One region of the Actinomadura sp. ATCC 39365 genome, then DNA from elsewhere that is predicted to be linked to it. Evidence: riboswitches for the same ligand, from Rfam matches in the RefSeq annotation. Region 1 holds a riboswitch; the other holds the start of a gene.

Region 1 (7,073 bases):
CTTCCACGGCGTGCAGGTGCAGTGGACCTCGACCGCGCTCGACGCCCTGACCTCCGCCGCCCAGGGCCCCGACATGATCTTCGCGGCCGACGGGCGCGGCGGGTTCGTCGTGCCGGAGTTCAGCCCGGCCATCGACGGCCTGGCCGCGTTCATGCGCCTGCTGGGGCTGGTGGCCCGCACCCGGCTGTCGCTCAGCCAGATCGACGCCAGGATCCCCGAGGTCAAGCTGCTGCGACGGAGCGTACCGACCCAGTGGGCGGCCAAGGGCGCGGTCATGCGCTCGGTCATCGAGGCCGCCGAGGCCGAGCCCGACGGCTGGCGCGTGGACACCACCGACGGCGTGCGGGTCGCCCGCGACGACGGGTCGTGGGTGCTGATCCTGCCCGCCGCCGCCGAGCCGGTCACCGACCTGTGGGCCGAGGCCCCCGACATGGACGGCGCACAGGCGCTGCTCGAACGGTGGGCCCGCGTGGTCGAGCGGGCAGCCGTCTGATCACGTAGAGTAGCGGAAAAGCCGTCGCCCGAGATGTGCGCGCGGAGTGCCGCAAGATCGTAATGTAGAAACGCGCGGCGGCATGGACCACGGGGTGGGGGCGGCGGTAACTTTGTCAGCGTCCGAACCGCAGTCCAGCGCCCCGCCTTGACCTTTGCCGCTGATCAGCGTAAGTTGCGGCATTCGCAAACTTGAAGAGCGAAGGCAGGCGCGTCCCCAGCACCGTCGCCGCGTCTTCGCGGTAGGAGGCCGAGCCGATCGATGCCGAGCGTCTACTGCACGCAGTGCGGGCACGCCAACCCCGAGGATGCCCGTTTCTGTTCCCGCTGTGGGTCACCGCTGACCAGACCCGAGGTCTCCGGGGACACCACGTCGACGATCTCGGTCGCGGGAATCGAGGCGTACGAGGCTGAGACAGGCGACATGCTCCTGGCCGAACGGGCGCTGGTCGAACAGCTCCCGCCCGGCACGGCGTTGCTCACGGTGACCAGAGGGCCCAACCAGGGCAGCCGGTTCCGGCTGGACAAAGACCTCACCACGACCGGGCGCCACCCGGAGAGCGACATCTTCCTCGACGACATCACCGTCTCCCGCCGCCACGTCGAGTTCTACCGCCACCGCGGTGGCCAGTTCTCCGTACGCGACGTGGGCAGCCTCAACGGCACCTACGTCAACCGGGAGCGCATCGAGGAGGTCCCCCTGCACTCCGGAGACGAGGTGCAGATCGGCAAGTTCCGCCTCGTCTTCCTGATGAGGGTCAACGCCGGCGCATGAGCTCACAGGCGGCACGCTCGCACATGAGCATCGGGGAGGTGCTCGCCCTGCTGCAGGGCGAGTTCCCCGACGTCACCGTGTCCAAGATCCGCTTCTTGGAGGGCGAGGGGCTGATCGAGCCCGAGCGCAGCCCCTCGGGCTACCGCAAGTTCACCCATCTCCACGTCGAGCAGTTGCGCTTCATCCTGACCGAGCAGCGCGACCACTACCTGCCGCTGCGGGTGATCAAGGACAAGATGGCCGAGAGCTTCGGCCGTCCGCGCGCGGTGCAGCAGACCCAGGAGATCCGGTACGACCGGGCCCAGTTGCTGGAGGCGGCCGGCATCGACGAGGAGACCCTCGCCGAGCTGGAGGACTACGGCCTGCTCACCCCCGTGGCCAGGCGCTACGACGAGGAGGCGCTGAAGATCGCGCGCAGCGTCGGCGCCCTGGCCCGTTTCGGCCTGCACGCCCGCCACCTGCGCGCGGTCAAGGTCGCCGCCGAGCGGGAGTGCGGGCTGGTCGAGCAGACCGTCGCGCCCATACTCAAGCGCCGCGCGCCCGGCGCCATCGGCGAGGCCGACGAGGCTGCCAGGGAGTTGTCCACGCTCCTGCTCGACCTGCACGCCTCCCTGGTCCGCGTCGGCGTCAGGTCTGTCCTGGGCCGCTGAGGGCACAGAGCTGGAAGGCCGGGGCACATTCCAGGCCTGCCGGGTGTTACGTTGAAATGCACAAGCGTGTAGCAGAAACGACCCAGTCAACAGCTGTGCCGGGCGACCGGCCGGTCGAATACGGAGCAGCCCGTGTTGCAGATGGAGGTCGTGGGCGTTCGAGTTGAGATGCCCACAAATCAGCCGATCGTCTTGCTCAAGGAGGCACACGGGGAACGGTTCCTTCCGATCTGGATCGGCATGACCGAGGCGACCGCGATCGCCCTGGCGCAGGCCGAGGAGCCGCCGCCCCGGCCGCTCACCCACGACTTGTTCAGGGACGTGCTGAGCGCGCTCGGCGTCGGGCTGCGCGCGGTCAACATCGTGGCCCTGCGTGACGGCATCTTCTTCGCCGACCTGGTGTTCTCCAACGGCGTGGAGGTCAGCGCCCGGCCCTCCGACTCGATCGCCCTGGCGCTGCGCACCGGCGCGCGCATCTTCGCCAGCGAAGAGGTGGTCCAGGAGGCCGGCGTGATCATCCCTGACGACCAGGAGGACGAGGTGGAGAAGTTCAGGGAGTTCCTTGACACGATCACTCCCGAGGACTTCGGCAGGGCGGGGTAGGTATTTCAGTGCATTTACGCTTCACGACGCGCCGAGCCGGATCGTTGACTGAGCATGGTCACGGTCCTACGGTGCAAGTGAAACCCGTGGTCGCCCTTTACGAACCCCCAGATCAGGCCATGGGATGAGAGAAAGCCGGAGGTCCGCGTGGCGGTCAGCAGCGGCGAGGGAAAGACGGCCGGCCAGGAAGATCCGGTGCGGCGCGAGAGCGCGCGGCAGCGTGCCGGAGAGCAGGGCCTGCTCTTCGACGAGCAGCCCGCGACGCTGCCCGACGACATCGGATACCGCGGGCCCACAGCCTGCTCGGCGGCCGGCATCACCTACAGGCAGCTCGACTACTGGGCGCGCACGGGCCTGGTCGAGCCCACGATAAGAGCCGCGCACGGCTCGGGCTCGCAGCGGCTCTACAGCTTCCGCGACATCCTGGTGCTCAAGGTCGTCAAGCGGCTGCTCGACACCGGAGTGTCGTTGCAGCAGATCCGCACCGCGGTGCAGCACCTGCGTGACCGCGGGGTCGCCGACCTCGCGCAGATCACGCTCATGAGCGACGGAGTCAGCGTCTACGAGTGCACCTCGGCCGACGAGGTGATCGATCTCCTCCAGGGCGGCCAGGGCGTGTTCGGCATCGCGCTCGGCCGGGTCTGGCGAGAGGTCGAGGGCTCCCTCGCGGAGCTGCCGGGGGAACGGGCGGCGGTCGAGGACACCGTCCCGGCCGACCATCCCACTGACGAGCTCGCCAAGCGGCGCCGCGCACGCCGCACGGGGTGAGCTGAACCGCTGAACACACCGTAGTAATCTAGGACAGAGTAAGGCTGATGACCCCGTGCGGGAGAGTCCCTGGGCTTCGGTCCTGGGGCGCCGAAGGAGCAACCCTCCCCGGAATCTCTCAGGCATCCCGTACCGCTCGGGTGAGGCAACTCTGGAAAGCAGGTGCGCCCGCCAGGCGCACCTCACCGACGGTGCAAGCCCCACGGTGGGGTGAAGCTCTCAGGTCGCGATGACGTCGCGATGACAGAGGGGGAGATCCGGCACTCGCCCGCGCCCTGGCGCCGGTCTCCAAGCCTCGGGAGGCAACCTCCATGACCGACCTGTCCGCTCCGCCGTTCTCGTCCAGGCACATCGGCCCATCCGAGTCCGAGCAGCAGCGCATGCTCGAGGCGGTGGGCTTCGAGTCCGTCGGCGATCTGGTGGCCGTGGCCGTGCCCGAGGCCATCAGGGTCAAGGACCGGCTCAAGCTGCCGGCCGCCGCGAGCGAGACCGAGGCCATCGCCGAGCTGCGCGAACTGGCCTCCCGCAACCGGGTGCTGACCTCCATGATCGGCCTGGGCTACCACGACACCGTCACGCCCGCCGTCATCCGGCGCAACCTGCTGGAGAACCCGGGCTGGTACACCGCGTACACGCCGTACCAGCCGGAGATCTCGCAGGGCCGCCTGGAGGCGCTGCTGAACTTCCAGACGGTCGTCTCCGACCTGACCGGCCTCGACGTCGCCGGCGCCTCCCTGCTGGACGAGGCCACCGCCGCGGCCGAGGCCATGACGCTGGCCCGCCGGGCCGGCAAGTCCAAGAGCGACGTGTTCGTGGTCGACGCCGACACGCTGCCCCAGACCAAGGCCGTGCTGGCCACCCGCGCCGAGCCGCTCGGCATCACGCTGGTCGAGCACGACCTCGACGGCGAGCTGCCCGAGTGCTTCGGCGTGCTCGTCCAGTACCCGGGCGCCTCGGGCCGTCTGCGCGACTTCCGCGACGTGGCCGCCAGGGCGCACGAGGCGGGCGCGATCGTCGTGGCCGCCGCCGACCTGCTGGCCCTCACGCTCGTGGCCGCTCCCGGCGAGCTGGGCGCCGACATCGCCATCGGCTCCTCCCAGCGCTTCGGCGTCTCCTTCGGGTTCGGCGGGCCGCACGCGGCCTACATGTCCGTACGCGAGGGCCTGCAGCGGCAGATGCCCGGCCGCCTGGTCGGCGTGTCGGTCGACGTCGACGGCGACCCCGCCTACCGGCTGGCCCTGCAGACCCGCGAGCAGCACATCCGCCGCGAGAAGGCCACCAGCAACATCTGCACCGCCCAGGTCCTGCTGGCCGTGATCGCCGGCATGTACGCCGTCTACCACGGCCCCGAGGGCCTGCGCCGGATCGCGCACCGCGTGCACCGGCACGCCGTCGCGCTGGCCGGCGGGCTGCGCGAGGCCGGCCTGGAGGTCGTGCACGGCGAGTTCTTCGACACCGTGCTCGTCCGCGTGCCCGGCAGGGCCGCCGAGGTGGTGGCCGCCGCCGCCGAGCGGGGCGTCAACCTGTGGCAGGCCGACGACGACCACGTCTCGATCGCCTGCGACGAGAAGACCGGCGCGGCCGAGCTGGTCAAGGTGTGGGCCGCCTTCGGCGTCGAACGCGAGGAGGTGGCGCTGGAGGCCGACGCGCTGCCGGCCGAGCTGCTGCGCGAGTCGGACTACCTGACCCACCCGGTCTTCCACAGCCACCGCTCCGAGACCGCGATGCTGCGCTACCTGCGCAGGCTCCAGGACAAGGACATCGCGCTCGACCGTTCGATGATCCCGCTCGGCTCGTGCACGATGAAGCTGAACGCGACCACCGAGATGGAGCCGATCACCTGGCCGGAGTTCGCCGGCGTGCACCCGTACGCGCCGGAGGCCCAGACCGAGGGCTACCGGGAGCTCATCGGCACCCTGGAGGGCTGGCTGGCCGAGGTGACCGGCTACGACGCGGTCTCCATCCAGCCGAACGCCGGCTCCCAGGGCGAGTTCGCCGGTCTGCTGGCCATCCGGGCCTACCACCAGGCCAACGGCGACACCGGGCGCGACGTGTGCCTGATCCCGTCCTCGGCCCACGGCACGAACGCGGCCAGCGCCGTCATGGCGGGCATGCGGGTCGTGGTCGTGGCCTGCGACAGCGACGGGAACATCGACCTGGCCGACCTCGACGCCAAGATCGCCAAGCACCGCGAGAAGCTCGCCGCGATCATGGTGACGTACCCGTCCACGCACGGCGTGTACGAGGAGTCGATCACCGAGGTCTGCGCCAAGGTGCACGAGGCCGGCGGCCAGGTCTACGTCGACGGCGCCAACCTCAACGCCCTGGTGGGCCTGGCCAAGCCGGGCGAGTTCGGCGCCGACGTGTCCCACCTCAACCTGCACAAGACGTTCTGCATCCCGCACGGCGGCGGCGGCCCCGGCGTCGGCCCGGTCGCGGTCCGCGGCCACCTGGCGGCCTACCTGCCCGGCCACCCGCTGCGCGACGGCGGCCCGGTCGGCCCGGTCTCGGCCGCCCCGTACGGCTCGGCGGGCATCCTGCCGATCTCGTGGGCGTACGTGCGGATGATGGGCTCCGAGGGCCTCACGGCGGCCACCGAGCAGGCCATCCTGTCGGCCAACTACCTGGCCCGGCGGCTGGCCCCGCACTACCCGGTGCTCTACACCGGCCGCGGCGGCCTGGTGGCCCACGAGTGCATCGTGGACCTGCGCCAGATCACCAAGGAGACCGGCGTCACCGTCGACGACGTGGCCAAGCGCCTGATCGACTACGGCTTCCACGCGCCGACCATGTCGTTCCCGGTGGCCGGGACGCTGATGATCGAGCCGACCGAGAGCGAGGACCTGGACGAGCTCGACCGGTTCGTGGACGCCATGATCGCCATCCGCGGCGAGATCGCCAAGGTGGCCTCGGGCGACTACGACAAGACCGACAACCCGCTGCGCAACGCGCCGCACACGGCCGAGTCGGTCACCGCCGACGAGTGGGCCCACCCGTACTCGCGGACCGAGGCGGCCTACCCGGTGGCCTCGCTGCGCGAGGGCAAGTACTGGGTGCCGGTGCGCCGCATCGACCAGGCGTACGGCGACCGCAACCTGGTGTGCTCCTGCCCGCCGCTGGAGGCGTACGAGGACTGATCCGCCGCCGCGGGTCCCCGTCCGGGGGCCCGCGCCGGACCCGGCCAGTCCCACACCGTCAAGTGAGCAGACATGATCGCGACGAGCCGTTAGGCTCGGTGCGATCCGTCGCCGGAAGGAGCTCTCTTGACGTTCTCAGAGCTGGAGACCCCGCCTCTCGACACCGCCCGCCGCCTGGCCGAGGGCGGCGACCTCGAGGGTGCGGCGGCGATACTGACCGAGCTGGTCGCCGACCACGACAGCCCCGACCGGGCCCAGGCGGCCGTGGGGCTGGCCGTGGTGCTCGACGAGCGCGGCGACACCGAGGCCGCCCGAGCCGCGGCCCGCACCGCGCTGGCCACCGGCCATCCCGAGTACGCCGCCCAGGCCGCCTGCCACCTGGCCCAGGGCTTCGAACGCGAGGGCCGCGACGACCAGGCCAGGGCCGCCTGGCAGGCCGTGCTCGGCGTCGGCACGCCGGCCTACGTCCCGCTGGCGCACCTCGCGCTGGCCCGGCTGGCCGGCAGCCCGCAGGAGGCCGGCAAGGAGCTGCGCTCCGCCCTCGACGCGAGTCTCGACGCCGGCGACGCCGAGGCCGCCGCGCACGCGGCCCGCCAGCTCGCCGAGACGCTGCTGGAGTACGGCGACCCGGGGGAGGCGGCCGGGCTG
Region 2 (7,073 bases), 3.5 Mb from region 1:
CCGGTGTCGCGCATGGTCTTGATGGCCTTGTCCAGCGCCACGTAGTGGCGGCCGTCGCCGCGTAGGGCGATCCTGGCGGCCGTGATGGCCTTGTTGGAGGCCACCGCGTTGCGCTCGATGCACGGGATCTGCACCAGGCCGCCGATCGGGTCGCAGGTCAGCCCCAGATTGTGCTCGATGCCGATCTCGGCGGCGTTCTCCACCTGCTCGGGGGTGCCGCCCATGACCTCGGTCAGCCCGGCCGAGGCCATCGAGCAGGCCGAGCCCACCTCGCCCTGGCAGCCGACCTCGGCGCCGGAGATCGAGGCGTTCTCCTTGAACAGCACGCCGATCGCGGCCGCCGTGAGCAGGAAGCGCACCACGCCGTCGTCGTCGGCGCGCGGGACGAACCTGGTGTAGTACGTCAGCACGGCCGGGATGATGCCCGCGGCGCCGTTGGTGGGGGCGGTGACGATGCGGCCGCCGGCGGCGTTCTCCTCGTTGACGGCCAGGGCGAACAGCGCCACCCAGTCCATCGCCTGCAGCGGGTCCTTCTCGGCCGACTCGGCCTGCAGCCGCCGGTGGAGCTGGTTGGCCCGGCGCTTGACCTTCAGCCCGCCGGGCAGCACGCCCTCCTTGGAGATGCCGCGCCGCACGCACTCCGACATCACGCGCCACAGGTTGAGGATGCCCGCGCGGATCTCCTCCTCGGTGCGCCCGAACGCCTTCTCGTTCTCCAGCATCAGGGCGGAGATCGACAGGCCGGTGTTCGAGCAGTGCTTGAGCAGCTCGTCGCCCGAGGCGAACGGGTAGGGCAGGACGGTGTCGTCGGGCTTGATGCGGTCGGCGCCGGTGGCCTTCTCGTCCACGACGAAGCCGCCGCCGACGGAGAAGTAGACCTTCTCGCGCACGGTCTCGCCCTGCTCGTCACGGGCGGTGAAGCGCATGCCGTTGGGGTGCTCGGGCAGGGAGATCTTGCGCTCGAAGACGAGGTCCTGGCCCACGACGAAGGGGATCTCGTGCTCGCCGTAGAGGTTGACCGTGCCCGAGGCGCGCATCTCGGCCAGGCGGGCGTCGACGGAGTCGACGTCGACCAGCTCCGGCTTCTCACCGGACAGGCCGAGCAGCACCGCCTTGTCGCTGCCGTGGCCCTTGCCGGTCAGGCCGAGCGAGCCGTACAGGATGACCTCGACGCGGGCCACGCGGGGGAGCAGGCCGTCGTCGTGCAGCCCGCGGGCGAACTTGTGCGCGGCGGCCATCGGGCCGCCCGTGTGGGAGCTGGACGGTCCGATGCCGATCTTGAAGAGGTCGAAGACGCTGATCGCCATTGATGGGCGCCCTTCAGTTCAGGAAGTGCCGGGGCCCGTCGCGGGCCCCGGCGTTGGTGTCAGGACTCGCCTGAGGTGAGCGCCGTGTACTCCTCGGCGGACAGCAGGTCCTCCGCGTCGCCCTCCATGCGGACGCGGAACATCCAGCCGTCGCCGTACGGGTCGCTGTTGGCCAGCGACGGGTCGTCGGCCACGGCCGCGTTCACCTCGACGATCTCGCCGCCGACGGGGGCGTAGATCTCGCTCACCGACTTGGTGGACTCCACCTCGCCGACCGAGTCACCCGCCTCGACGGTCGAACCGACCTCGGGGAGCTGCACGAAGACGACGTCACCAAGAGCCTCGGCGGCGAAGGCCGTGATGCCGACGGTCACGGTGATGCCGTCGTCCACGCCCGACACCCACTCGTGCTCCTTGGTGTAGTTCAGGTCGTCAGGGATGTTGCTCACTTGTTCCTCCTGTAGAAGGGCAGCTCGACCAGGTCCATAGGTTCATGGCTGCCCCGGATGTCCACGGCCAGACCTGTGTCGGCCCCGGCGTCCACGTAGGCCATCGCGATGGGCTTGCCCAGGGTCTGGGAGGGCGCACCGCTGGTGACCTCGCCGACGACGGCGCCGTCGCGGGTGACCGGGTAGCCGTGACGCGGCACCCGGCGGCCCTGGGCGACCAGGCCGACGAGGCGGCGGCGGGGCTGGTCGTCCTTGACCGCCTCCAGTGCCGCCCTGCCGACGAAGTCACCGGGCTTGTCGAATTTCACCACTCTGCCCAGCCCCGCGTCGAACGGGGTCAGGTCGGAGCTCAGCTCGTTGCCGTAGAGCGGCATGCCGGCCTCCAGCCTGAGGGTGTCGCGGCTGGACAGACCGGCGGCCCTGAGCCCGTGCGGCTCGCCCGCCGCCTCCAGGGCGCGCCAGAGCGGCACGGCGTCCTGGTTGGCGACGAACAGCTCGAAGCCGTCCTCGCCGGTGTAGCCGGTGCGGGCGATGAGCGCCTGGCGGCCGTCGACCACGCCGGGCAGGCCCGCGTAGTACTTGAGACCGTCGAGGTCGGCGTCGGTGAGCGTGGCCAGGATCTCCTGGGCCTTCGGGCCCTGGATCGCGATGAGGGCGTACTGCTGGGAGCGGTCGTCGACCGCCGTGTCATACGACTTAGTACGATTTTTCAGCTCATCAGCGACCTTGTCGGAGTTCGAGGCGTTGGCCACCACCATGAACTCCTCGTCCGCCAGCCGGTAGACGATCAGGTCGTCGAGCACCCCGCCGCGCTCGTCCACGATCATCGTGTACCTGGCCCGGCCGGGCGCGAGCGCCGACAGGTGGCCGACCAGGGCGTAGTCGAGGGCCTCTCCGGCCTGCGGACCGGTCAGGAAGATCTCGCCCATGTGCGAGAGGTCGAACAGCCCGGCCGCCTCGCGGACGGCTTTGTGCTCCGCCGACTCGCTGCCGTACCGGAGCGGCATGAGCCATCCGGCGAAGTCGGTCAGCGTGGCGCCTAGGGCCTCGTGGACGTCTCGTAGCGGCGTAGGTCGGGACATTTGTCGCACCTCAGGACAGGATTGGATGCCAGCATCCTCCCCCTCTGTCATGGATGCCTGAGAGCTTCGCCCGAGTTTTACCGGACTTTCACCTTCGGCGAGGCCCGAGGGCCTGCTTTCCAGAGGTCACCTCCCCGTAAGAACGCCTTACAGGGCTGCCGCGCGGTCCTTTGCCTTGAGAGGTTCGCGGGGAGGGCTTGCTCCTTCAGGGACCCTGACCGGCTGTCAGGGTGCTCTCCCGCACGGTTTCGCCGGTGATGTCCGTCAGCCTAGTGCCGTCATGGGGGTGTTGTCGCGCTTCGCCCCCTGCCTTCCGCAGCATCCGCGACATCCCGCACGCAGCGAAAAGCGGCCGCGGCCCCGGAGAGGCGGGGTCGCGGCCGCGTTGGTGGCCGCGCGCGAGCCGGTCATGGCAGGTCAGCTCGCACGCGGCAGCTCGGGGCGGGCCGGTGGCGACCGGCCCGCGCGTAGATCAGGCCCTGTGGATCAGGCTCTAAAGGTCAGGCCCGAGGATCAGGCCCGCGCCCAGAGGGCGGGCACGTTCGGCGGCTCCCAGCCCGGCAGGCTGGTGTGCGCCTGGAGGCAGCGGTAGCTGACCCCCTGGTAGGTGACGACGTCTCCGGCCGTGTACGACTTGTAGGCCGTCCAGGTGGTGCCCTGGCCGTCCCCTCCGACGGTCAGGGTGAAGGACGCGGAGTGGTCCGCCGTCGCCCCGTCGCCGTTGATCCCTATGGTGTACGTCCCCGCCGCGGCGCCGCTGGTGGTGGCGATCGTGACGGTGGACGACTGACCGGCCTGCACCGTGGACGGGCTGAAGGAGACGGTGACCCCGCTCGGCACGTTCCCGGCGGAGAGCGCGACGCTCTGCGCCTGGCCGGACGTGACCTGGGTACTGACCGCCGCGGTAGCCGACTGACCGGCCTGGACCGATGCCGACGACGGGGTCACCGAGATCGAGTAGTCGTTCTCCGTGGGCGTGCTGGTGCCCACGGCGAGCTTCCATATGGCGTACGCGATGGCGTCGGAGTTGCGGTCGAGCGCCGTGGTGTTGATGGCACTCGGGTAGCTGTCGCAGGCGCTGTGGTAGCAGCGGTCGAACGGCTGCCCGGCCGAGCCGCCCCACTTGGCGGCCTGGGCCGAGCTCTTGACCGCCCCGGCCCCCGTGGCCAGGCCGCCGACCCGGACGCCCGCGCTCTTGAACGAGGCGTGGTCGCTGCGGCCGTCGCCCTCCCTGTCGCCCTCGGTCTGCAGGCCAATGGTGGCGAAGTAGTCGTTGAAGGTGCGCTGGATCGCCGCGTCGTCGTCGTAGACGAAGTAGCCGGCGTTGGTCGAGGCGATCATGTCGAAGTTCAGGTACACCTCGACGCCGCTCGCGCCGCCGTTCTGCACGTAGTACCTGGACCCGACCATGCCCGCCTCTTCGGCGCCCCACCAGCCGAACCGCACGTGCTTGGTGAGGGTGGGCCTGCGGGCGGCGAGGGTGAGGGCGTTCTCCAGGAGCGCGGCCGAGCCGGAACCGTTGTCGTTGATCCCGGGGCCGGCCGCGACGCTGTCGAGGTGGGCGCCGAGCATCACGGTCTGGTTGGCCGGGCCGCCCGGCCAGTCGGCGATCAGGTTGCTGCCGCCGCTGAAGCTCTGCACGCGGGTGGTGAAGCCGGCCGCGTCGAGCTTGCCCTTGATGTAGTTCATCGAGGCGGTGAAGCCCGGCCTGCCCGAGGCGCGGTTGCCGCCGTTGCTCGTGGCGATGGACTGCAACTGGCTCAGATGCGCCGTCACGTTCGCGACGGGGATGTCGGGCGCGGGGTCGGCGGCGGCGCCGGCCGGTCCGGCCGGCGTGGTGAGGGTCAGGGCCAACGCGGCGGTGGCCGCGGCGCCCAGCCTGAGCATGGCGTTCACGATCTGTGGCTCCTCAAGGGGGTTGGGCGGCCACCCCGGCGTGGCCGCCCAGGTGTTGCGACTTAGACCGGCTGCCAGAGGGCAGGGGTGTTGGGCGGCTCCCAGCCCGGCAGGCTCGTGTGAGACTGCAGGCAGCGGTAGCTGGTGCCCTGGTAGGTGACGGTCTGTCCGGCTGTGTAGGCCGTGTACGTCTGCCACGTGGTGCCCTGGCCGCCGCCCACCGTCAGGCTGAAGGAGGCCGAGTGGTCGGCGCTCGCGCCGTCGGCGTTCAGGCTGATCGTGTACGTGCTGGGCGTCACGCCGCTCGTGGTCGCGAACGTCACCGTGGACGACTGCCCGGCGGTGATCGTGGACGGGCTGAAGCTGACCGTCACGCCCGCGGGCACGTTGCTCGCCGACAGGGCGATGCTCTGCGCCTGACCGGCGGTGACCTGCGTGCTGACCGTGGCGGTGGCCGACTGACCGGCCTGCACCGAGGCCGACGACGGGGTCACGCCGAAGGAGTAGTCGTTCGGCGAGCTCTGCCCGATCTGCAGGTTGTAGGTGGCCTGCCGGTCGACGTCGGCGCCGTCGGCCGTGATCGCGATCGAGTGGTTGCCCTGCGGGCTGCCCGCCGAGGTGGTGATCGTCAGCGTGGAGCTCTGCCCCGCGGTGATGGTGGCCGGGCTGAACGAGGCGGTCACGCCGGTCGGCAGGGTGCCGGTCCGCAGGGTGATCGACTGCGCCGAACCGCCGGTCACGGTGGTGCTGACCGTGGTCGTGGTGCTCTGGCCCGGAGTGACGCTGCCGGAGGCGGGGTTCAGGTTGACCGAGAAGTCGTTGCTGCCCTGGGTGCAGCTCGGCTCGCCGGACTGGGCCCGTACGCTGACGCCGTCCCAGGCGTTCTTGACCACGTTGAACTCGGTGCAGCTGCCCGGGTACAGGGTCTTGGCGGCCTGGAGGGTGGCGACCCTGGCCTTGGCGTGCGTCCACGGCTGGGTCTTCGTGTTCAGCGCGGACATGAACACCTCACCGGCCTTGCGGATGCCGATGCCGGTGATCGCGGCGCCGTTGTCGCAGCGCGTGCTCGCGGGCTTGCCCGAGGGGTTGGTGCCCTCGGCCACGAGGTAGAACCAGTGGTTCTGCGGGCCGGCCGCCGCGTGCACCTCGGTGTTCGGGATGGAGGCGCTGTAGCAGTTCGGGTGGCTGAGGGCCGACGGGTTGTACATGTTGCGGATCGGCCCGGACCCGGAGAGGTTGACCTCTTCGCCGACCAGGTAGTCCGGCGGGTCGTTCGGGTTGTTGGCGTACGCCTCGGTGAGCGCGCCGAAGATGTCGCCGGTGGACTCGTTCATGCCGCCGGCCTCGTTGCCGCTGCCCGAGCCGCCGCTGGTGAACTGGAAGATGCCGTGGCCGAACTCGTGGCCGACCACGTCCATCGACGTGAGCTGCTGGGAGTTGGCGGAGTTGTGGCCGAAGGAGCCGTACTGGCCGTTCCAGTAGGCGTTGACGTCGGCCAGGCCGACGCGGGCCGGGTAGCCGCCGCCCTGGCCGTTGATGCCGCTGCGTCCGAGCCAGGCGCTCAGCATGTCCCATTCCCGCTGCGCGGCGTAGAGCGCGTCGACGCAGGCGGTCTCCAGGTTCGTGCCCGAGCCGTTGCCCCAGGTGTCGGTGGTCTTCGTGTACGGCGAGCCGTTCTGGCCGCCGCACTGGACACCGCTCCTGCGGGGGTCGCGCATCGTGTACGAGGGGCTGGTGTCGATGGTGACGGTGCCGACGTAGTAGCTGTTGCCGGTGCCGTCGCGCACCTCGTCCCACTCGTCGATGACCTTGCCGGTGAGGGCGTCCACGTACACGTGGAGCTTGGTCTCGTGACCGGTGGCGTTGGCGCCGGTGACCAGGACCTCGTAGGCCAGCCGCGGGGTCTTCGTGGCGGCGTGCACGGACAGCACGGGCGTGGCGACGGTCTCGACCCTGGCCACCTTGGCCCTGGCCGTCACGGCGGCCTGGGCCGCGGTCACCTTCGCCTTCGTGCCGATCCCGATCTTCGTGCGCTGCCCGGTGGCGACCGTGTCGACCACCGCGCCGGAGGCGTCCGTGGCGACGACCACGTCGCCGCCGTAGACGGGCAGGCCCGCGTGGTTACGGGCGTAGGTCAGGTACTGCAGGCCGCGGACGCCTTCGACAGTCGACGTCAGCGTGAACGTGTCCTGCTCGGATGCCAGCAATGCCGCCGAGTCGGCCAGGATCGCGTTGTGTGCGGTGGCGATCGCGTTCCTGCGCTCGTCGGGGCTGGGAGGATCGGCCACCTGCGACGCTTGGGCTGTGGCGCTCGTGGCGCCCACCAGCGAGCTGGTGGT

Evidence for each region. A riboswitch is a leader RNA that binds a small molecule or an ion and turns the genes downstream of it on or off. The one in region 1 is predicted to bind glycine.
Region 2: it holds a riboswitch for glycine, as region 1 does, so the genes downstream of both, gcvT (glycine cleavage system aminomethyltransferase GcvT) here and gcvP (aminomethyl-transferring glycine dehydrogenase) in region 1, are expected to answer to the same signal.

The regions. Positions count from the first base shown of each region.
Region 1 covers NZ_CP184335.1:6,780,398-6,787,470, reverse strand. The annotation lists gene ACNF49_RS33235 (sugar phosphate nucleotidyltransferase) at 1-493, shown strand, start outside; gene ACNF49_RS33230 (double zinc ribbon and FHA domain-containing protein) at 755-1,267, shown strand; gene ftsR (transcriptional regulator FtsR) at 1,291-1,917, shown strand; gene ACNF49_RS33220 (bifunctional nuclease family protein) at 2,050-2,520, shown strand; gene ACNF49_RS33215 (MerR family transcriptional regulator) at 2,668-3,288, shown strand; glycine riboswitch at 3,337-3,433, shown strand; gene gcvP (aminomethyl-transferring glycine dehydrogenase) at 3,600-6,425, shown strand; gene ACNF49_RS33205 (tetratricopeptide repeat protein) at 6,552-7,073, shown strand, end outside.
Region 2 covers NZ_CP184335.1:10,274,366-10,281,438, reverse strand. The annotation lists gene ACNF49_RS49055 (L-serine ammonia-lyase) at 1-1,307, opposite strand, end outside; gene gcvH (glycine cleavage system protein GcvH) at 1,367-1,756, opposite strand; gene gcvT (glycine cleavage system aminomethyltransferase GcvT) at 1,753-2,838, opposite strand; glycine riboswitch at 2,873-2,971, opposite strand; glycine riboswitch at 2,992-3,089, opposite strand; gene ACNF49_RS49040 (M28 family peptidase) at 3,352-4,725, opposite strand; gene ACNF49_RS49035 (M4 family metallopeptidase) at 4,797-7,073, opposite strand, start outside.